4 regions of the Paenibacillus sp. MAHUQ-45 genome follow, and region 2 is predicted to be linked to each of the others. Evidence: predicted binding sites of a transcription regulator. Region 2 holds the regulator's gene; each other region holds the start of a gene.

What was found. Region 2 encodes Rex, which represses fermentation and respiration genes when NADH is low (regulators of the CRP and FNR family bind a similar motif). Its sites were predicted from a motif close to TTGTGAAATATTTCACAA; they were not measured.
Region 1: a site for Rex is predicted at 1,961-1,978, ahead of qoxA (cytochrome aa3 quinol oxidase subunit II). Genes of this name have one in related genera too.
Region 3: a site for Rex is predicted at 1,873-1,890, ahead of AC3Y23_RS15715 (cytochrome ubiquinol oxidase subunit I). Genes of this name have one in related genera too.
Region 4: a site for Rex is predicted at 2,913-2,930, ahead of AC3Y23_RS11130 (cytochrome ubiquinol oxidase subunit I). Genes of this name have one in related genera too.

What each region holds. Positions count from the first base shown of each region.
Region 1 is NZ_JBYUPV010000017.1:15,316-20,600, reverse strand. It holds gene qoxB (cytochrome aa3 quinol oxidase subunit I) at 1-668, opposite strand, end outside; gene qoxA (cytochrome aa3 quinol oxidase subunit II) at 710-1,726, opposite strand; gene AC3Y23_RS26210 (polysaccharide deacetylase family protein) at 2,215-3,357, shown strand; gene AC3Y23_RS26205 (TetR/AcrR family transcriptional regulator) at 3,434-4,051, opposite strand; gene AC3Y23_RS26200 (MFS transporter) at 4,210-5,285, shown strand, end outside.
Region 2 is NZ_JBYUPV010000002.1:80,610-85,894, reverse strand. It holds gene AC3Y23_RS04150 (cell wall elongation regulator TseB-like domain-containing protein) at 206-724, opposite strand; gene AC3Y23_RS04145 (amidohydrolase) at 774-2,075, opposite strand; gene AC3Y23_RS04140 (redox-sensing transcriptional repressor Rex) at 2,062-2,715, opposite strand; gene dinG (ATP-dependent DNA helicase DinG) at 2,954-5,285, opposite strand, start outside.
Region 3 is NZ_JBYUPV010000006.1:297,043-302,327, forward strand. It holds gene AC3Y23_RS15705 (AraC family transcriptional regulator) at 106-990, opposite strand; gene AC3Y23_RS15710 (GNAT family N-acetyltransferase) at 1,115-1,603, shown strand; gene AC3Y23_RS15715 (cytochrome ubiquinol oxidase subunit I) at 2,004-3,368, shown strand; gene AC3Y23_RS15720 (cytochrome d ubiquinol oxidase subunit II) at 3,368-4,381, shown strand; gene cydD (thiol reductant ABC exporter subunit CydD) at 4,397-5,285, shown strand, end outside.
Region 4 is NZ_JBYUPV010000004.1:52,427-57,711, forward strand. It holds gene AC3Y23_RS11105 (MBL fold metallo-hydrolase) at 1-149, shown strand, start outside; gene AC3Y23_RS11110 (hypothetical protein) at 118-324, opposite strand; gene AC3Y23_RS11115 (S1C family serine protease) at 669-1,910, shown strand; gene AC3Y23_RS11120 (cold-shock protein) at 2,201-2,401, shown strand; gene AC3Y23_RS11125 (cold-shock protein) at 2,589-2,819, shown strand; gene AC3Y23_RS11130 (cytochrome ubiquinol oxidase subunit I) at 3,044-4,447, shown strand; gene cydB (cytochrome d ubiquinol oxidase subunit II) at 4,434-5,285, shown strand, end outside.

The sequences.
Region 1 (5,285 bases), on a different contig from region 2:
GTGAACATTGGCATACGCATCAACTTCATGCCTGGGGCACGCATCTTCAGGATAGTCACGATGAAGTTGACCCCTGTTAGCATTGTACCGATACCAGAAATCTGCAGTGCGAGCGAGTAGTAGTTGTTACCTACCGTTGGGCTGAACTCAATGCTAGCGAGTGGGAAGTATGCGGACCAGCCGGCATCCGGTGATCCCCCGATAACAAAGGAGATATTCAGCAGCATCGCTCCAAAGAAGAAGAGCCAGAAGCTGACAGCGTTCAGACGCGGGAATGCCACGTCTCTTGCGCCGATTTGCAGCGGTACGATAACGTTCATCAGACCGATGATAAACGGCATGGCCATGAAGAGAATCATGATCAGTCCGTGTGTGGTAAAGACCTCGTTATAGTGCTGTGCGTCGAGAAATTTCATATCTGGCGCTGCGGTCTGCAGACGCATCATAATCGCGTCGATACCGCCGCGGAATAGCATCAGCAGGGCAGCCAGGATATACATGACCCCGATGCGCTTATGGTCAACTGTAGTCAACCATTCACGCCACAGGTAGCCCCACTTTTTGAAAACGGTTAGTCCAATGATAATCGCTAGCGTGGCCAGCGCAATACTGACCATTGCTCCGTAGATTAGGACCCCACCGTGAACCTTAAACTTTTCCAAATCCATTAGGGATGACTCCTTTCAGGTATTCACACTGGCAATAAAGCCTAGTGGTGTCCTTCGTGTTTACTCTCGGCTTCCGAAGAGGTTGGCACTGGCTGAACCTCCGTATCAGGTTTGCCGTCAAATATGGTCTCACTAGAAGGCGCTGGAGATGGATGAACTTTCTTGTTCTCCTTATGCTCCATATTGCCGTTATCCATATCCATTTCCATGCCGTCATGGCTCATATGATCACCATGATTGCCTGGCGGCGGACTGAAGTCTAAGTGGGTGGAAGAGTAGGTTTTGCGTCCAACAAATTCGGTCTTCAGCAAATCCTTGAATTCATCCTCTTTCAGCGGCTGTGCGGTTTCTTTAACATCTTTTACCCAGCCATCATATTCTTTCTCTGTCATAGCCAGAGCTTCGAATTCCATGTGGGCAAAACCTTTACCGTTAAAGTTCGAGTTCTTTCCGATAAAAGAGCCAGCCGTATCAGCTACTAGATTAAGCTGGGTTAACATGTCGTTCATCGCATATTTCTGTCCCGCAAGCTGTGGAATCCAGAAACTTGAGATCGAAGTGAACGAATACAGGCGGAATTCAACCGGACGGTGTACAGGAATATTCACGTAATTCACCGTTTCGATACCTTCTTCAGGATAGCTGAAATGCCATTTCCAGTTGGAAGAGGAAGCATAGATGACCAGCGGCTTAATATTTTTATAGTCCTTAGGGACATTTTCTACAGCGCTGGTGGATTTTACTGTGATTACAGAGAGGATAGTGACGATGACGATTGGAATGGCGATCCAAACCGCCTCCAGCCATTTGTTGCCCTCTTCATGCGGTGGAACGTACCCCTCGTTGCTCTTCTTTGCGCGGTACTTCACAAGGACAAAGACGTATAAAATGTAGACAACAGCCAGAACACCGAGCATCACCAGTATGGAGAGGATGATCGTGTCTGATAGCGTTCTCGCAGCCGGACCTTTCGGGTTCAATACAGTTAGCGAACTGCAACCCGGCAGGAGGAGAATCAGGCTGAGGAACAAAGCGTATAACGGCCCTTTTTTGTTCATGTTGAACTCCTTCCTTCAATAATTCTTATCATTAGCCGAAATCATTAACCTCTATATATAGTAAGAAGTCCGAGGGTAGATTGCAAAAGACATATTTTATCATTTTTCCTATTTAAGTCCTCAAATATGGCGATATCGTTAAATATTTGTGTTAGATTTGTTACAATGTTTCTAAGGTGTGATATAGATCACTGTAGTGACGCTACTTTAGGGAGATTTTTAATTGTTCGAAATTTGTTCAATAATTCACTAATGTTACTAATTTCGCCACAATTATTTTGCTCCAAATATGCGGTTTTTAACCGCTTTTTTATTGCTGTGACAGGATTCGACGAAAGTTGCGTTATTTTTTATGAAAATATAATGAATCCGATATAGTGTCTAATTGGTAACAATTTTTTATGCGGTTGGTTACAATCTCTCAAATTTCATTCTATGTATCTATGGTACAGTAATAGAAAATATACATAGATAGGGAGATCCTGCCGGTGTCTACTAAAAAGTTGTTGCTATTATTTATTGCATTTTTCGTAAGTTTGGGATGGGTTCGTGAAGGTGAGGCCGCTGGCATGCAATCCCTGAAGCTAGGGGTTAATGATAAACTGACCGGAATCGAGGCTGTATCAGTAAAAGATTCTTATTATGTTCCGCTGCGCGATTTGGCGCAGGAATTGGGCTGGACGCTGAACGGACTATCAGATGGAATCAGTGTGGTTGCCAGTGGCTCTTCGCTCAAGCTGCTGAATAACCATACTACAGCTACTCTGAACAATGGAAGCAAGGTCGCAATGGATACCTTCGAGCGTGCTGGTAAGCTCATGGTTCCAGTACGGATTTCAGCACTGCTAGGTTATACTATTTCCTATGTGCCGGAGCAATATTTACTGAGAGTACAGAACAGTACAGCCAAACTGAGTGATACGGCATTTATTAATCAGTATAAGAAGGAACTGCAGCCGAAGACAGGGACTGGTGCACAGACCCCAACAGCTACACCTGACCATTCAGGAAAGCCGGGAACAACAGTATATATGACCTTTGACGATGGACCATCGGCTACCACTACTCAGTTGCTTGATATCCTGGCCAAATATAAGGTAAAGGCCACATTCTTCATGCTGGGTCCCAAAATGAACACCTATCCTGCACAGGTTAAGCGTACTGCGAAGGAAAGCCATGGCCTTGGTCTGCATGGAATGACGCACGTAAAGGAGAAGTTCTACGCTTCCCCGGCAGCTGCTCTTGGTGAGATGAACAATGACAATGCTATCCTGAAGAAAATCACTGGAACGGGTACTTCACTGATTCGTCCGCCTTACGGCAGCAAGCCTTATTTCACCAATGCGTTTAGAGACAAAGTGCTGACTCAAGGCTATCACCTCTGGGATTGGAACGTAGACTCCGACGACTGGAAGTACAAGGAGAATAGCGCCAAAATCTACAACACCGTTATGAGCCAGGTTCATAATTTGAAGAAATCACAGAGCAACCCGATCATTCTGATGCATGACCAGAAGGCTACACTGAAGGTGCTGCCACAGATTCTGGAGACGCTGAAGAAGGAAGGGTACTCCTTTGAGATTATTACCAAAGATATGCAGCCGCATAACTTCTGGAAGGATTATCGTTAAACAATAGTTCAGAATAAATAGGATGTTCCTGGCCATTTACAGGCTGGGAGCATCCTTTTTGTTTTAATGACCACATTTAATCGTATAAATACTTTGCAATCATATTGACCAGCTCAGATTTCAGGCGTTCCGAGGCAATGCTTTGGCTGGAATAGACGATGGCATCTACAACCGTGCTCACTGATTCGAAGACCACTATAGCAGCAGCCTCTACATCCTCGACATTGACCTCTTCCTTGTCCAACTGCAGATATCCGAGTGTAATCTGACGGCCCACTTCGTATTGCTCACCCATTAATCGGTTGATTTCATAGTCACTAAGTTGCATGATGGACAGTTCTTTATGAAATCCATTATAGACCTGGTGCGATAAAATAAGGCTGTCAACAAGGTGGTTGATGACTGCCCTTTTGTCCGAGAAATCAAAGTTAATCTCTGCGAGGGAAGCATCGACACGGCTCAGCAGTGCTTCGTTGTAATGCTTTAGAACGTCTATAAACACAGCCTTCTTATCTGTGAAATAAGAGTAGAAGCTTCCTGTAGAAACGCCTGCAGCGGCGGCTATTTGCTTGGTATTGGTTTGATGGTACCCCTTATTTGAAAACAGCTCCATAGCTGCTGTAACAATGGCTTGTTTGGTTTTGATGCTCCGGCCCTGTTGGGGCGTTCTTGTTTTATCGTCTGTGTCCTTCATAGCTTAAATTCCCTCCTGTTATAACGATTGTAGTAGAGGGGAATTAGAGTGTCAACGAAAGTTGAACTTTGGTTCAATTTTCGATTGACAAACGTGAACTATAGTTCATATAATCTTAAATGTGAACTATAGTTCAGTTATTCGGAGGGATGAGGACGATGAGTATACGAACAAAAAGGATTTTTTCTTTTACAGCAATCGTATTGGGATTTTTTATGGCCCTGCTGGACACGACGATTATTAACGTTGCTTTGCCAGAGATGACGAAGCATTTCGGAGGGAATGTCTCGCAAATTTCCTGGGTAATGAATGGCTACAACCTGGCTTTTGCCGCGCTTATCCTCACTGCTTCGCGCCTGGCGGATCAATTTGGCCGCAGAAAGTTATTTTTGCTCGGAATAGCTGTGTTTACCATAGCCTCGCTTCTAGCAGGCTTTTCCTCTTCGCTGGAAATGCTGGTTGCGATGAGAGTTATTCAGGGACTGGCCGGAGCCATTATTGTGCCGGTGACGATTCCGCTGACGACGACAACTTTTCCCAAGGAGATGCATGGTCTGATTATCGGGATTTGGGGGGCGGTAGGCGGTCTGGCGGCGGCGAGCGGCCCGGCCCTTGGTGGTATTCTTACGGAGAAATTGAATTGGGAATGGATATTCTGGGTGAATGTGCCGTTAGGCATTCTTAGTATTATTCTTGTTCTTCTCTTCATCAAGGAATCCAGAGATAGCTCGGCTGGACGCACGCTTGATTTTGCGGGAATGGCAGGGATTTCGGTAGGTATGTTTTTAATTACGTACGCGTTAATTAAAGTCCAGGATTATGGCTGGCAGTCGGGTGCATTCTATGGCCTTTTAACCTCAGGTATTTTGGTGCTGTTCTTCTTCTTTGTCACACAATGGAAGGGGAAGGAACCGATGATGCCACTGTCGCTGTTTAGAATACGTGCCTTTAATGGAGCGGCATTGACATTGTTGATCGTAGGGGCGGGGCTTATGAATCTCTCCCTGCTGACCTCCTTTTTCCTGACTCGTATTATGGGCATGACAGAGTTGAAGGCGGGTCTGGTCTTGTCTGTAATTGCTCTGGGGTCGATCTTGAGTTCAGGGGGGTCCGGACCGCTCTCAAGTAAATATGGAAGCCGTTGGTTCTCTGTTGCAGGCGTAACCGTGATGGCCGGGGCTACGTATGCTTTGAGCGGTCTTCATGGGGATGCTTCACTGTCGCAAGTGCTAAT
Region 2 (5,285 bases):
CATCAACATCAACAGTAGCATCAGTCATCTGCACCAGCTTCAGCACCAGCTTCAACATCAGCATCAGCATCAGCATCAGCACCAGCTTCAACACAAACAAGCGAGCCGCAATCCGGTTCGCTTGTTTGTGTTTTCTTAAATCCCCTTAAACGCCATTGCTCTCTCACACGCTCGTTCCCATCATGAAGCTTGCGGAGGCTCAAACTCAGCGCTTGGGTAGGCTGAAGCGTCCTCCGATGGGATTGCCATCAGAAAAGCGGTAGAACTGATAATAATAACGGTCTGCCTGTTCATAAAAAAGCTGCCAGGTGTATTCCCCGTTATATACACCCGGGATCAGCCTTTGAATTTTAATATCCGGAAGCTGTGCGCTGATGATGGACCTGATTTTTGCCTCCGATGTGCCCTTGCTCAGTTCTTCGCTGAATACCACGTTGTCGCCTTCAGCAACCTTACCGTCCGTTGTAAAGCGGACCCACACCATCAGTTCGGTACCCGCCTCATTTTTCCCTGTTAGCACCCAATACAACGAGTTTTCGTCCCAGACCGATTTCTGGGCCTTCTCTACTTGAGTTAAGCCTGCTCGACTTAGGGCAACCTCCTTGGCTGCATCCCGTTCTTTCCATTGGTCCTTCATGATAAAAGCATAGAACTGGCTTAGGCCAAGCAGCAGGAGCAGAAACAGTGCCACTCCTAGCAGGATCCATTTTTTCCTCTTTTTCAAGTTACAGCTTCCTTTCTACATGTTCCACGGCGGTTCTGCCGATCCTTGCCTACCGATTCAACAGGCCTACAAAAGCTTCCTGCGCCTTACGACGAATAGCTTCTTCATCCAGCGTCAGGCATTCTCCGTTCTTTACAATCTGCTGTCCGTTCACCCAGACATGGAGCACGTCTTTGGCACTGGCTGAGTATACCGCATGTGAAATCAGGTCCGTATGCGGCAGCAAATGCGGCTGATCGATATCAATGGCAATGAAGTCTGCTTTCATGCCTGGGGCAAGCTTGCCCACGCTATTCAGGAAGAGTGATTTCGCACCGTACTCCGTTGCCATCCGCAGGGCCTCTGCAGCCGGAACAGCTGTTGGGTCTCCGCTGAAGCCCTTATGAATGAGCGCTGCCAAACGCATCTCTTCGAACAAATCCAGATTATTGTTGCTGGCTGCACTGTCCGTACCCAGTGATACAGTAACGCCTGCATTCAGCAGATCGATAACCCGGGCAATGCCGCTGGCCAGCTTCAGGTTGCTCCCAGGGTTGTGGGAGACGCCGACATGGTGACGGGCCAGAATACCGATCTCCTCGTCATTCAAATGCACGCCATGCGCGACCAGAGACGGTCGTGTGAACATTCCCAGCTGTTCCAAGTGTGCAACAGGGCGCAGTCCATAATCCTCAACATTCTGCTCCACTTCCCGCTTCGTCTCCGACATATGCGTATGCAGCGGTAGATCCAGGTCATGGGCAGCCTGCACGAACTTGACTATAAATTCCGGCGGACACGTATACGGGGAATGCGGCGACAGCATCGTTGTAATTCTGCCGTCTGCCTTGCCATTCCAATCACGGGCGAACTGGACAGCATCAGCCAGCTTCGCATCCTGTACCTCTGGCGGACATAAGCCGATAACCCCTCGTGTCAGCACCCCGCGCATGCCGGACTGCTGCGTGATCTCAGCCACCCGATCCATTTTGTCATACATGTCAAGAAAGGTCGTCGTGCCACCCTTCATCATTTCCAAGATAGCCAGCGAGCTTCCCCAGTAGATATCGTCCGGGGTAAACTTGCCCTCCATCGGCCACATTTTCTCCTGCAGCCAGACCTGAAGAGTTCGGTCATCGCCATAGCCGCGCAGCAGCGACATCGCCGCATGGCCATGGGTATTCACCAGACCAGGCATGAACAGCAAGCGGTTACCATCGATCACCTGCACCTCTTCTTCAAGACACGGCTCTTCTTCACCTATGTATGTGATGAGATCATCCTCTATGATCATATAGCCGTTCAACACAGAAAGAGGAGCCCCAGGCACAAGAAATCTCCCGTTACGGATCAGAATCTTACTGCTGCTCATGCCCAAGCTCTTCCTTTCCATCCTGCAAATAATAAGCAAGGCTTTGCAAATCCGTTGTAAAGTCCGCTGCATGGACTCGGATCTGGGATGGTGTTTTCAGAATCACAGGTGCAAAGTTCAAAATCGCTTCAATCCCGGATTCCACCAGAATATCTGCTACATTCTGCGCTTCGGTATCCGGTACGGTAATAATGCCGATACGGATGCCCTGCTCACGAATAGTGCTGCCCAGTTCCTTCATCGGCTGTACCGTGAGCGAGTTGATTTTCTGCCCTACCTTGGGCTCATACGAATCAAAAATGGCGGTTATTTTCATCGTGTCCTTCAAGTAAGCATTGTAGTTGGACAAAGCATGTCCAAGATTACCGGCGCCTACCAAAGCCACGTTAATTTGCTGATCCAGTTTCAGGATATGACGGATCTTCTCAATGAGATAAGACACATCATAACCGATGCCTTTACGGCCGAAGTCGCCAAAATAAGCCAGATCCTTGCGGATCTGGGCCGGGTTAAGATCTAGCTTCTGACCAAGTTCTTGAGAAGAAACTGTCGAGATTTCACGTTTTTGGAGATCGTTGAGGAACCGCAGGTATACTGGAAGTCTGCGTACCACCGCCTCCGAGATTTTATCCGATTTCATGTTTTCTCCTCCTAGATTAAGTTAAATTAAAATTCAAACAAAAGATGAGGCGCTATGAAGTTAGGGCTTTAGGGCGCAAGTCCATTCATCCCTTATACCATCCTTCTTGAACCAATGGAAAATAACCTGGTCTCCCCAACGAACAGCATTTTCTCGCCCTATATTTTCCGAATGATGGTAAATATAGATTAATCCGATTGTTGAAAAATAACGCATTATAGACTGAATGAAAGAGGCATTAAATGCCTCCTTCCTCCAGCCATTCTGCAATTCGGGGAACCATCTGCTCAGTCTTCATATGCTCCATCTTGGGACCAGGCAGCGAATACAGAAAATATTTACCGTAATAGGACTCAATAACCCTGGTATCATAAACAATAACGATTCCCCGGTCTTGTGCCGTCCGAACGAGACGACCGAAGCCCTGCTTGAAGCGGATGACCGCCTGCGGCACGGAGAGCTTCATGAACGGGTTCTTCTTCTGCGCTTGAAGCAGTTCAGCCTTGGCCTCCGCCAGCGGATGATTCGGCGGCTGAAACGGCAGCCTGACGATGGCCAGGCAAGTTAACGCATCGCCGGGAATGTCTACGCCTTCCCAGAAGCTGCTTGTACCAAGCAGCACTGCAGCGCTGCTGTCCTGAAATCGACGGATCAGCTTGCTGCGGCTTCCGCCCTCCACTCCCTGCCCCAGTACGCTGATATCCTGTGAAGCCAGAGCTTCCTTCAGGGGATCATAGACCTGGCGCAGCATGCGGTAAGAGGTGAACAGCACCAGCATTCGTCCGCGTGTGGTCACCGCTGCCTCCGCGAGAGATTGCACCAGCGTGTCCACAAAGCGTGCATCGCCTATGCTGCCCTTAACGCTCGGGAAGTCGCGCGGAATGACCAGCAGGGCCTGTTCACGGTACTTGAACGGCGAGGGCAGCAGAGAGGTCATCAGGCGTCCCTGCTCCGCTGCCTCACCGAGCCCCAGATTGTCAATCATGAATTGAAATGATTTATCGACCGACAAGGTGGCTGAGGTCAGCACAATGCTGTTCTTCTTATCGAAGAACAGCTCCTTGAGCTGGGCGCTGACATCGACAGGCACCGCATAGAGCTGCAGGGACTTGCTGCGATAATTGCTGCTGGCTTCCAGCCAGTACACAACATTCACGTCGTTCAGACTCATAAAGAAGCGAACCTGTTCACGAATGGCACTCAGATCCTTGAAGAGACCGCCGAGATCGGTTACCAGACTGTCCGAGCTGGACTGACCGTCCTGTTCGCGCATCTCGCTCAGCATCTTCTCTCCTTTGCGGATGACATCACTGAGGCTCAGGTGCATTGTATTCTCCAGCGCCGCCAGCTCTTCCCAGTCCTTCGGCTTGCTTCCCGGCAAGAGACGAAGCACCAGCTGTCCTGCCTCCCCTGCGGCCGCATCACTGCGCTCCGGCAGAAGAGTGTACAGCTTCTCACTCAGGACGTCCCATGTCTCCTTCACCGTAAGCAAGTCCGGATATAGCCTGTCAATGATGCTGCTCCATTCCGAAGCCTGCTCGCTACCCGCAGTTTGCAGGATTTGACGCAGAGCTGGCAGCTGTCCATTACGGCTGTCCTTGTAGAGCCTACCAAGAGTATGTGACACCGTAAAATGCTTCATGTGCATCCCGAGATGCTTTCCGGCTACATCCTCCAGATGGTGGGCCTCATCGATGACCAGATGCTCATAGGCTGGCAGCAGTTGATGTCCAGCTTTGACATCCGCGAACAGCTTGGAATGGTTCGTAATGACTACGTCCGCTATGCCGGCTTCATGCTTAGCCCGGTGGTAATAACACTTACGGAACCAAGGGCAGGATCGGCCCAGGCAAGAATCGGTATCGCTCGCTACCGTCTCCCAGAAATCTCCGCCGCGTCCACCGAGGTTCAATTCCTCGTCATCCCCGGATTCGCTCTGCGCCAGCCACACAATCATCTGTGCGGCAATGATGGCATCTTCCCTCGGATTGGCAAAGTCCCTTTTATTTATTTTATGTTCAAACTTGCGCAGACACAAATAATGCCCTCTTCCTTTGAAGATAGCAGCCTTGAACGGAAATGGAACAACTTCGGTCAGCAGCGGAATATCGCGCTCCCGTAATTGGTCTTGCAAATTAATGGTATGAGTGCTGACCATGACCTTCTGACTGCTACGAACGCTCTGATAAATTGCCGGGAGCAGATAACCCAGCGACTTACCGGTTCCCGTCCCTGCTTCAATCAGCAGGTGCTTGTCCTCAGAAAGTGCGGTTATAACCTCGTTAAACATAATATCCTGGGCTTCCCGGCTCTCATAATGGGGCAATCTGTCCTTGAGCCGTTGTCTTACTTCATCCATATAATCGGAAAAAGATAATGAATGCAGCGGATTAACCCCATGCTCGTCTCGCGGAGGCTCAAGCTCTGTCCAGTCGCCTACCTTAAGGGCAAGCTGTCGATAAAAAGTTAAATCACTTTCCGGCTGAAAAGTCTCCATCTCCCGCTCCCGCAGCAGCCCATCGAAAAACCAACCGAGATCGCTGTCTTCAGCGGCGAACAACTCACTTAGC
Region 3 (5,285 bases), on a different contig from region 2:
TTGCCTCTTTTTTTCTTCATCAAGCTATTCTTCCAATCATTGATTTGCTAGAGAATCTGACTGGATCATGTTCTTGCCGCTGAAGCCGGGGGATGTTGTTGTAGCTCAAATTGAATTTCTATATTCTTTTGGAGTAACTCCTTGGTTTCTTTTAAAAGATTGTATGAAGTGGTTAACGTGATTAAAACCAACACGGGTAGCTATGTCAGTAATAGTTAAGTTCGTTGATTTTAGCAGGTCTAAACTACGTTTAATACGGTATTCAATCAGATAATTATACGGGGTTGTATGAACCACTTTACGAAAACATCTATTACATTCTGCAAGGCTAATGTTTGCGGCTTTTGCGATATCCGCTAAATTAATATTATTGGAGAAATTTTGGTGGATATAAGATATTAATAATTGGATACGTTCTTGCTGTTGTATCAGAGTTTTATTATGCAATTTATCCTTTTGCAAAATAACGTTACTTATTAGCTTAAACCATATACAAGTTAACAAGTTTGAAACTTCATACTCCCAACCGAAATATCGTGCCTCATTATGGATTCGTTTTAAATTCCGCAAAACATTTAAAATATCTGCTTGCCAACCCACATTTTTGCTTAGTACAACCGTTGGAAATACGAATGAGTTTGTATATGGCTGAACATAGTTATATTCCATACGACTATCAGAAAAAAAGCAAAGGAGTTTTTCGGGAAAGTTAAAGCTTACATATTCTCCATCGTCAGAAATATCCGTAGTTACGTGAAGCAAACCTTTGTTAATAAAAATCGCATCTCCTGAACAGAGTGTGTAGTTATTGCCGTTTATTTGGATGGTTATCCGTCCACTTGTGACTAAAGTAAACTGTAATTCTTCGTGCCAATGAAGATCATTAAATCCCCTCCCATGAGGAATGCACTTAAATCGAGTAACTGTATACATTTCGAACGGGAATAGATTATCTTGATATCGATTGTTTTCATGTAATTCTTTATTCATGGCTACTCCTCGAAAATGATTAAATATCTATATAAAAAGATGAGATATTTGAAGTTAATTAATGTTCTGCGTTGTTATTATTATATTGTAAGTTTTAAGATATACCAAAATAAAGGAGCACAAAATGAACATTACTTTCCAATCTTATAAGAAGGATGACATTGGGTTAATGGTCGATATCTGGAATGATATTTTAGTAGACGGTGTTGCTTTTCCTGGCGAAGATCTTTATACAGAGTCAGAATTTGAGGATATGCTGAAGGATCAGTCTGGCGTTACATGTATTCTAGTAGATGATAAATTAGCTGGTTATTATACTTTGCATCCGAATAATATAGGTAGATGCAGCCATATTGCTAATGCCAGCTATGCGATCTCAGAAGAGTACCGTGGTAAGAAATTAGCTGAACCGCTGGTGAAAAAATCAGTTGAACAAGCAAGAGAATTAGGTTTTAGCGGAATGCAATTTAATGCGGTTGTTGCGGGAAACATCGGGGCAATTCACACATATCAGAAGGTAGGATTTCAGACTATAGGCACAATTCCCAAAGGTTTTCGCCTAAAAGACGGTGTTTTGTCGGATATGTATATCATGTTCCTTCCATTTAATTAATAAAAATAATCCCCCGTAAGAAAGACACTTGGATCGAGTGACTTCTTGCGGGGGATTTGCTTTATTCAGAAGTCTTACCAGTACAATAGGCAACAATCAATAGCTCGTTTGGTTTATTTCTATGATATTCACGTAGTTGTCAGAAAGAGTTGATCCTTTCTTGAACGTTTAAAGACGAAGTCGTGACCGCAATTGAATTGATTCAAGTCGAAGATATAATAATTTTAAATATCAGGATTCGTAATAATACATTAAGCTTTTTGTCTAACTTGTGAAAAAAATCTCTTTTAGCTCATAACGAGTAGCATAAGAGGTTTATGAATAAAACAAAACGGAGACGCTGAGTAGAGTAATTCTGGTATTTAATATCTCAATAGAGTTAGAAGGGAGGCATTAGCGTATGGGAGTAGATACGGTACTCTGGAGCAAACTGGTGACAGGGATGACCCTGGGATTCCATGCTATTTTCGCAACACTTGGCGTAGGTATACCGCTAATGATTGCCATTGCTGAGTTCATTGGTATCCGCAAGCAAGATCCTCACTATACACTGATGGCCAAGAGGTGGTCACGAGGATTTATTATTTCCGTAGCAGTAGGTGTCGTGACAGGCACCGCGATTTCATTACAACTAGCGTTAGTATGGCCGAATTTTATGAAAATGGCGGGGAATGTCATCGCACTCCCGTTATTTTTAGAGGTGTTCGCTTTCTTTTTTGAGGCTATCTTTCTAGGAATCTACTTGTATACATGGGATCGCTTCAAAAACCCGTATATTCATTGTTTACTGACAATCCCAATTGTCTTGGGGGCGGGCATGTCCGCTGTGTTTATCACAACAGTAAACGGATTCATGAATCAGCCCCAAGGCTTTGTAATGAATGCCGGCCAATTCACAGCTGTCAATCCGATACAAGCCATGTTGAACGCTGCAACATTTTCTAAGGTTTCTCATGTATTAAGTTCAGCTTATTTGACAGGAGCTGCTCTCTTAGCGGGAATTGCTGCTTTTACGATGCTGAGAAAAGGTGTAACGGACTACCATCGAAAAGCCTTGAAACTTATGATGTGGGTTGTTTTGCTGTTCAGCTTGTTCAATACATTAGCAGGAGATATCTCGGCTAAATTTTTGGCAGAGCATCAACCGGAAAAGCTGGCTGCCGGGGAATGGCATTTCAAAACTGAAAAGGGCGCAGATTTGATTTTATTAGGTTTCCTTAACGCTGAGCATGAAGTCATAGGTGCACTTCATCTCCCCAAATTCCTTAGCTTCCTGGCTTTTGGCGACTTTAATGCGACGGTTACAGGTCTTGATCAATTCCCGGAAGCGGAATGGCCTCCGTTGCTCATTCATTACTTCTTTGATTCCATGGCCGGAATCGGATTTGCGCTATTGGGTATTTCCCTGCTTTATTTTTTCTTTGCATTCTTGAAAAAACGTCATGAGTTCAACAAGTGGCTGCTTCGAATAGTTGCACTGGGTGCACCGCTCGCTTTTATGGGCGTCGAGTTAGGTTGGTTTTATGCCGAGATGGGGCGGCAGCCCTGGATCATCCGGGGATATATGCGCGTAGATGAAGCAGCGACCTCTTCGCCGAGTGTGAGGATTTTATTTTTCTTCTTCTTGCTTCTTTACATCGTACTAGGGACCATGTGTGTTGTTGTGTTAAGACGCTTGTTTAACAATAATCCGGCAGAAGTCGAGATGGAGAAGTGGGCCAAGACTAAGCGTAATCCGACTACTGAAGAAGGGGAGCACGCGTAATGAATTATGAATTGATTGGGATCTCGGTGCTCTGGCTGTTCTTGTATGGCTATTTAATAGTAGCTTCTATTGATTTTGGAGCAGGATTCTTTGCTTTCTATGCTCGCCTGACCAAGCAGGACCACTTAATTAATCGTCTGATTTCACGTTATTTATCCCCTGTCTGGGAGATTACGAATGTCTTCTTTGTCTTTTTCTATATAGGCATTGTTGGTTTTTTCCCTGATACTGCCTACTACTATGGTTCTGCGTTGCTTGTTCCGGGAAGCATTGCTGTGATTCTGCTTGCGATTCGCGGGTCGTTCTATGCTTTTGAGAATTACGGGGCCAAAAGCAGCATCGTATATTTGTTTCTATATGGAGCTTCCGGTTTGCTTATTCCAGCATCCTTATCGGTAGCGCTCACCTTATCTGAGGGTGGATTTATAGTAAAAGAGCAGGGTAGCGTTGTGCTTGATTACTGGGCGTTGTTTACAAGCCCGTTATCCTGGAGCATTGTTGGGCTAGCTATTACATCTGTGCTGTTCATCAGCGGATCATTTCTAGCTTTTTACGCTTCTCGCGCAGAGGATCATAGTGCATTGAAGCTGCTGCGGAGCTACGCGCTGTTTTGGAGTACGCCAACCATTATTGTTGCACTGACTGCTTTTATTTACCTTGGTCAGCACAATGAGCGTCATTTTCAGAACATGATGGATTTATGGTGGCTACTGGCGATTTCCGTTGGATTCTTTATGACGGCAATGTGGCTGCTGTACAATGGGCGCCGCTACGGTTTGGCTTTTATATGTGTCATGCTGCAATTCTTCTGCGCTTTCTTTGCGTACGGGATTGGGCAGTACCCTTATATCATTGATCCTTACATTACGATCCAGAATAGTGCCACTTCGCCGTCTATGGCCATTGCCTTAATTATTGCCTTTGTCGGAGGGCTATGTCTGCTGATCCCTTCACTTATTCTAGTGTTCAGGCTTTTTCTCTTTGATGCGGATTATGTAAAGGGAAAACATTAAAGGAGGGGAAGGAACGTGAAGGGGAAAACAAGTCTGATCTCTAAACAAATGTCTATGCAAAGGAATCGCCTCGCTATCCTCGCCGTTCTCTCTCTGGGGCTCGGCGTAGCTATTGTAGGCCAGGCTGCGCTGCTAGCGAATGCAGTTCAGCGGATCTTTGTGCAAGGGGAAGCACTTTCGTCAGTTGTTGCTCTGCTGGGAGCACTGCTGGCTGTTATGGCTGTACGGAGTCTATTATCCTATGGAAACGGAAGGATTGGCTTGAACATGGCTGCTAGCGCGAAAAGAAATATGCGGGCAGCGCTCTTGCAGAATATGGTTCAGTCTTCCATTCCTTCTGCCATTCGTGGACAAGCAGGGGAAAAGGTAAGTATTGCACTGGATGCCGTGGATGAGGCTGACAGCTATTTCAGTCAATATATGCCTCGTATGATCGAGGTTTCTATGATTCCAGTGCTTATTTTAATAGTTGTTTTTACCCAGCATGCGAATTCTGGTTTTATCATGCTGTGCACAGCGCCCTTTATCCCTCTATTCATGATTCTGGCCGGACTAAAGACCAAGAATAAATCTGAAGAGAAGTATGCTCAGCTCGCTGAGTTCTCAGGTACGTTTCTCAACGCGGTTCGAGGACTGGTGACGTTGAAAATATTCGGGCAGGCCCAGCGCCAGCAGGAAGAAATTGAACGCAGCAGTATGGGGTACCGGGATGCAACGATGAGTATTCTGAGAATTGCGTTTACGAACACATTTATGCTGGAGACCGTCGTGATGTTAAGCATTGGGATTGTCGCTCTGGAGTTGGCTATTCAATTGCTCATTTTTAAATCGATTACTTTTCATACAGCCTTCTTGATCCTTCTGCTTGTTCCTGAATACTATAGTCTTTTCAAAAATACAGGAA
Region 4 (5,285 bases), on a different contig from region 2:
GCCTGGATCATAATATGATGGATCTAGCGAAGATGTCTGTGCGCGGCGCCATGGAGGACCGGGGTTGCTTCTACAAAGACAGCGAATTTAAACTATGCGAGACTTATTATGACCGCCCTACGCCATGGGATACGGTGAGCCAGCCATAAGCTGGTCCAGTTCGGATGTCTTGTGTTCCAGTTCCTGACGAGTGATCAGGCCCTTGTCGATCAACAGCTCGATGACGGCACTGAGGGCATGTGTCATATGGTAATGCTCATCCTTCAAATCACCAAGCTTACCGATAAATTGCACCAAATCCATGTTTAGTGAAGAGGATTCCATTTCTTTGCACTTCCTTTGGGGATGAGATAGGGGTTTGGGAAAAATGTGCAGAATAATTACGGCGGAAAAGCCGCGAAAGCGTGCCCGCCTGTGATACAATCAATACAGAGCGTTTAGGCGTAAGTGACAATTGGAGCTTTCTACTATTGTAGTCTTTTAAGTCGTAAAATATTCCCTGATTGAAAGAATATGAGACCCCTACGCTTGGAATCCGCCTATTTGGGTGAATGGATAAAGTGAAACCTTTTGGCACTCTTTGGAGTCTTGAAAGAGTACGAAGCCGTTCGGGTGTTGCTTGGCGTTCAGGTATGAATGCAGTAGCAATAGAGGGGAGAGGATTACAGTTGGGATTGTTTGATGATGATTTTTATTCAACGAAGGTACCACGGCGGAGCAGAGAACAGGACAAATCCAAAGGCTTTTCACGCGGGTGGCGTACTAGCAGATCGCGCCGTAGTCTCTCAACATGGCAGATCTCTGCAGTTAGCTCCGTAATCAGTGCGGTGGTAGCAGTATTGCTGTTCAGCCTGGTGACCGGGCAATGGGCGCCGGAGCGAGCAAAAAGCTCAACCGTCATTGAGAACGTGACGCCGAGCAGTGGCGATCCTTATGATCGTATTATTCAGGCGGCGGCGATGGTCCGTCCTGCCGTAGTAAGTATCGTTAACCACAAGGAAGATAACAAGGAACAGAATATTCTGGATCAGTCCTCACTGGGCTCCGGAGTTATTTATAAGAAAGATACGAATAAGGCCTACATCATTACCAATAACCATGTCGTTCAGGGAGCAGGCAAGCTGGAGATTGTTACGGTGGCTGGGGAGACCCGCAGAGCCGAACTGGTCGGCGCAGATAAGGTAAGCGATATTGCTGTGTTGTCCATTGACGCCAAGGGAATCAACACCGTGGCCCAGATTGGCGATTCCTCCAAGCTGCGTCTTGGAGAGACCGTCATAGCCATTGGCAATCCGCTTGGTCTTGGTGACACGCTGACTTCTGGCATTGTAAGTTACACGGAGCGGAAGATTCCGGTCTCTCTCAACCAGGATGGTGTATACGACTGGGAGCAGGAGGTCATCCAGACCGATGCGGCTATCAATGAAGGCAATAGTGGTGGTGCGCTGGTAGATCTCAACGGCAAGGTAATCGGGATCAATACGATGAAAATTTCGGATACTGGTGTAGAAGGGCTTGGCTTTGCCATCCCGGCCAATCATGTTATGGAGACGGCGGAGGAGCTAACCAGCAAGGGGAAAATCGCACGATCCTATCTCGGTGTCTACACTGTGGATCTGAACAATCCATATGTCCCGCTGGCTGAAGATCAACGCAAGGAACTGAACCTGCCTGCGGCGGTTAAAGATGGTGTAGTTGTACTCGATGCTGTTGGACCGGCAAAGGTTGCGGGCCTCCAGTTCAATGACGTTATCACAAAATTTGACGGAGAGCCGATTACTTCTACCCTTTCACTGCGGAAGTATTTGTATAATCACACCAAGATCGGTGACGAATTGCAGATCACTTTTTACAGAAATGGGGTTCTGAAGCAGGTCTCGGTAAAACTTTTGGAGAAACCTGAGGAATAAAACCTTCAGAAATGGTATATAATGATACAGCAGTCATGACCAGACAGGCTGACAGCCCTTACATTGGGAAGTCAGCCTTTTGTGGGAAAAAACGGAGATATTCGGATGGGTCAGCTTGCCTTTACTCCGCAGGTGTGGTACTATGAAAACAATCATACATTTGATACCTAATTCTCGCGTTGAAAAGGGCTGTCAATTTAAGTAATATACAACCTTTTTCAATGTGTGAATTTTTTCTTTGTTTGAAGATAAAAAGAACATATTAATTTAAATTTGTGGAGGTTACACACATGCAAACAGGTACAGTTAAATGGTTCAACGCTGAAAAAGGATTCGGATTTATCGAAGTTGAAGGCGGTAGCGACGTATTCGTACACTTCAGTGCGATCACTGGCGAAGGCTTCAAAACTTTGGACGAAGGCCAACGCGTTGAATTCAACGTTGTTCAAGGCAACCGTGGTCCACAAGCCGAAAACGTTGTAAAACTGTAATAATAGAAGATACCGTCCCCGCTTGTTGAAAGTTGGGACGGTCTTTTTTTAACAGAATTCAACACCTATGTAAAGGCTCCGTATTGGGGCTTTTCTTATTATTATAGAGGTGTAAGCATAAATCTTAACATTTTGGGGTATCATGTATCGTTAATCCACTTGTGGCATAAAGGAAGGAGGAACGGCAATGAACTACCGGAAGAAACCCGTGGAGGAAATCCCGGAAGAGAATACCGCGATTTGGGCCTGTACGAACGAGGGGTGCAATGGATGGATGAGGGACAATTTTGCTTTTGACACTGTACCTTCTTGTCGTCTCTGCAACGCTCCGATGGTCCGCAGTATGAAGATGCTGCCGCTGCTGCTCAATTCCAACGGTGATCTAAAGTCGCTGAAGAAAGGTATTTCCATTACGTGACGGGCGCCTTTATGAGCCAAGCCTAGTATAGAATAACGCACAAACTCCAAGACGGTTAAACCGTCTTATTTTTTTTGCTTTCTTGTCACTACTTTGTGATATTTGTCACAAAATTTATATTTTTATAGCTAAATTAGAGCGTATAATGTGATTTACATCACACGTTACCCTTAAAATTTTTGACAAAATAGACGTATTGATAAGGGAAAGGGAAGGGGAGAAATATGGATACAATCATGCTGTCACGTATTCAATTTGCGTCGACGACAATTTTTCACTATTTCTTTGTGCCAGTGTCTATTGGGCTAGCGCTTTTGATTGCGATCATGGAGACTATGTATGTAAGAAAAGGCGATGAAGAGTACAAGAGAATGGCGCAATTCTGGGGAAAGCTGTTCCTCATAAATTTTGCGGTCGGGGTAGTTACAGGTATTCTGCAGGAGTTCCAGTTCGGGATGAACTGGTCAGATTATTCACGATTCGTCGGTGACGTGTTCGGTGCACCACTGGCCGTGGAAGCTCTTCTGGCCTTTTTTCTGGAGTCTACATTTATCGGGCTGTGGATCTTCGGTTGGGACAAAGTCTCTAAGAAGGTGCATCTGCTCTCCATCTGGATGGTTGCGCTCGGTACGATGCTGTCAGCCTTCTGGATCTTAGCGGCGAACTCTTTCATGCAGCATCCGGTGGGCTTCGAGATCAACAATGGGCGTGCAGAAATGAATGACATCTTCGCTCTCATTACGAACGGACAATTGCTGGTGGAGTTCCCACATACGGTGCTGGCGGCCTACGCTACAGGCGCGTTCCTTGTAACGGGTATCAGTGCCTACAAGCTGCTGAAGAAACAGGAAGTATCTTTCTTTAAGAAATCTTTCCAAATTGCGGCGATTGTCGGCATTATCTCTTCTGTGGGTGTAGCAGTGGCAGGACATGCCCAGGCACAATACCTGGTAGAGACTCAGCCGATGAAGATGGCGGCTTCTGAAGGACTATGGGGTGATAGCGGCGATCCTGCACCTTGGACGGTGTGGGCGAGTATTGACCCTACGAACAAGACCAACAGTGGTGAATTCAAAATCCCATACTTGCTTAGCTTCCTGTCTTACAGTAAGTTCTCCGGTGAAGTTAAAGGGATGAACCAATTGCAGGCAGAATATGAACAGCAGTATGGACCTGGGGATTATATCCCTCCGGTACGGACTACCTTCTGGAGCTTCCGGATCATGGTCGCTGCGGGTACGCTAATGATGGTGCTTGGTCTGTATGCAATGTACTTGATTTGGCGTAAAAAGATGGATCGTCCGAACACCTGGTTCATGCGCTTCATGTTATGGGGACTATTGCTTCCACCAATCGCTAATACAGCGGGCTGGATCATGACCGAATTTGGTCGTCAGCCGTGGACCGTATTTGGCTTGATGCAGACCAAAGACAGTGTGTCGCCTAATATTACTAGCGGACAGGTACTGTTCTCAGTGATTTCTTTTACAACAATCTATTTAATTCTGGGTCTGGTACTGGTCGGCTTGTTCATCAAAGTTATCAAAAAAGGTCCTTATGCGATGGATAACGATCACGGCGATTCGCATGATCCATATAACAAGGAGGGATCCCATGCTTTCTCTTAATGAATTGTGGTTTGTATTGATTGCGGTTCTGTTCATCGGGTTCTTCTTCCTGGAGGGTTTTGACTTTGGCGTAGGAATGGAAACACAGTTCCTGGCCAAGAATGATACGGAACGCCGGGTGCTGATCAACTCGATCGGGCCATTCTGGGATGCCAATGAAGTATGGTTGTTGACTGGTGCGGGCGCGATGTTCGCGGCCTTTCCGAACTGGTATGCGACGCTGTTCAGTGGATTCTATATTCCCTTTGTGTTCGCGCTGTTGGCGCTGATCGCTCGGGGTGTAGCATTTGAATTCAGGGGCAAGCGCGATTCCCTGGCCTGGAAAAAAACTTGGGATGTCTGCATCTTCCTTGGTAGCTTCCTTCCGCCATTCCTGCTGGCTGTTGTCTTTGCAAGCTTCATCAAGGGCCTGCCGATTGACGCGAACATGCAGATGTATGCCGGATTCACGGATATCGTCAATATCTACACCGTAGTTGCCGGGATTACAGTAGTTCTGCTCTGTCTGGTACACGGCCTGATGTTCACGACGCTGCGTACGATTGGCGATCTACAGGTTCGGGCCCGCAAACTAGGACAGAAGCTGCTGATTCCACTCGGCGTACTGCTGCTGAGTTTTGTGGTCATGACCTACTTCATGACTGATATTTTTGAAAAGCGTGGAACACTGCTTCTGAGTATAGTAATATTGGGTATTATTGCATATGTACTGGCGGGCTACTTCATGTTGAAAAAGAAGGACGGCTGGGCATTCGGCATGACGGGAGCGGTATTCGCTCTGTCGGTGGCTTCCATCTTCGTGGGATTGTTCCCACGAGTGATGATCAGCTCTATTGAT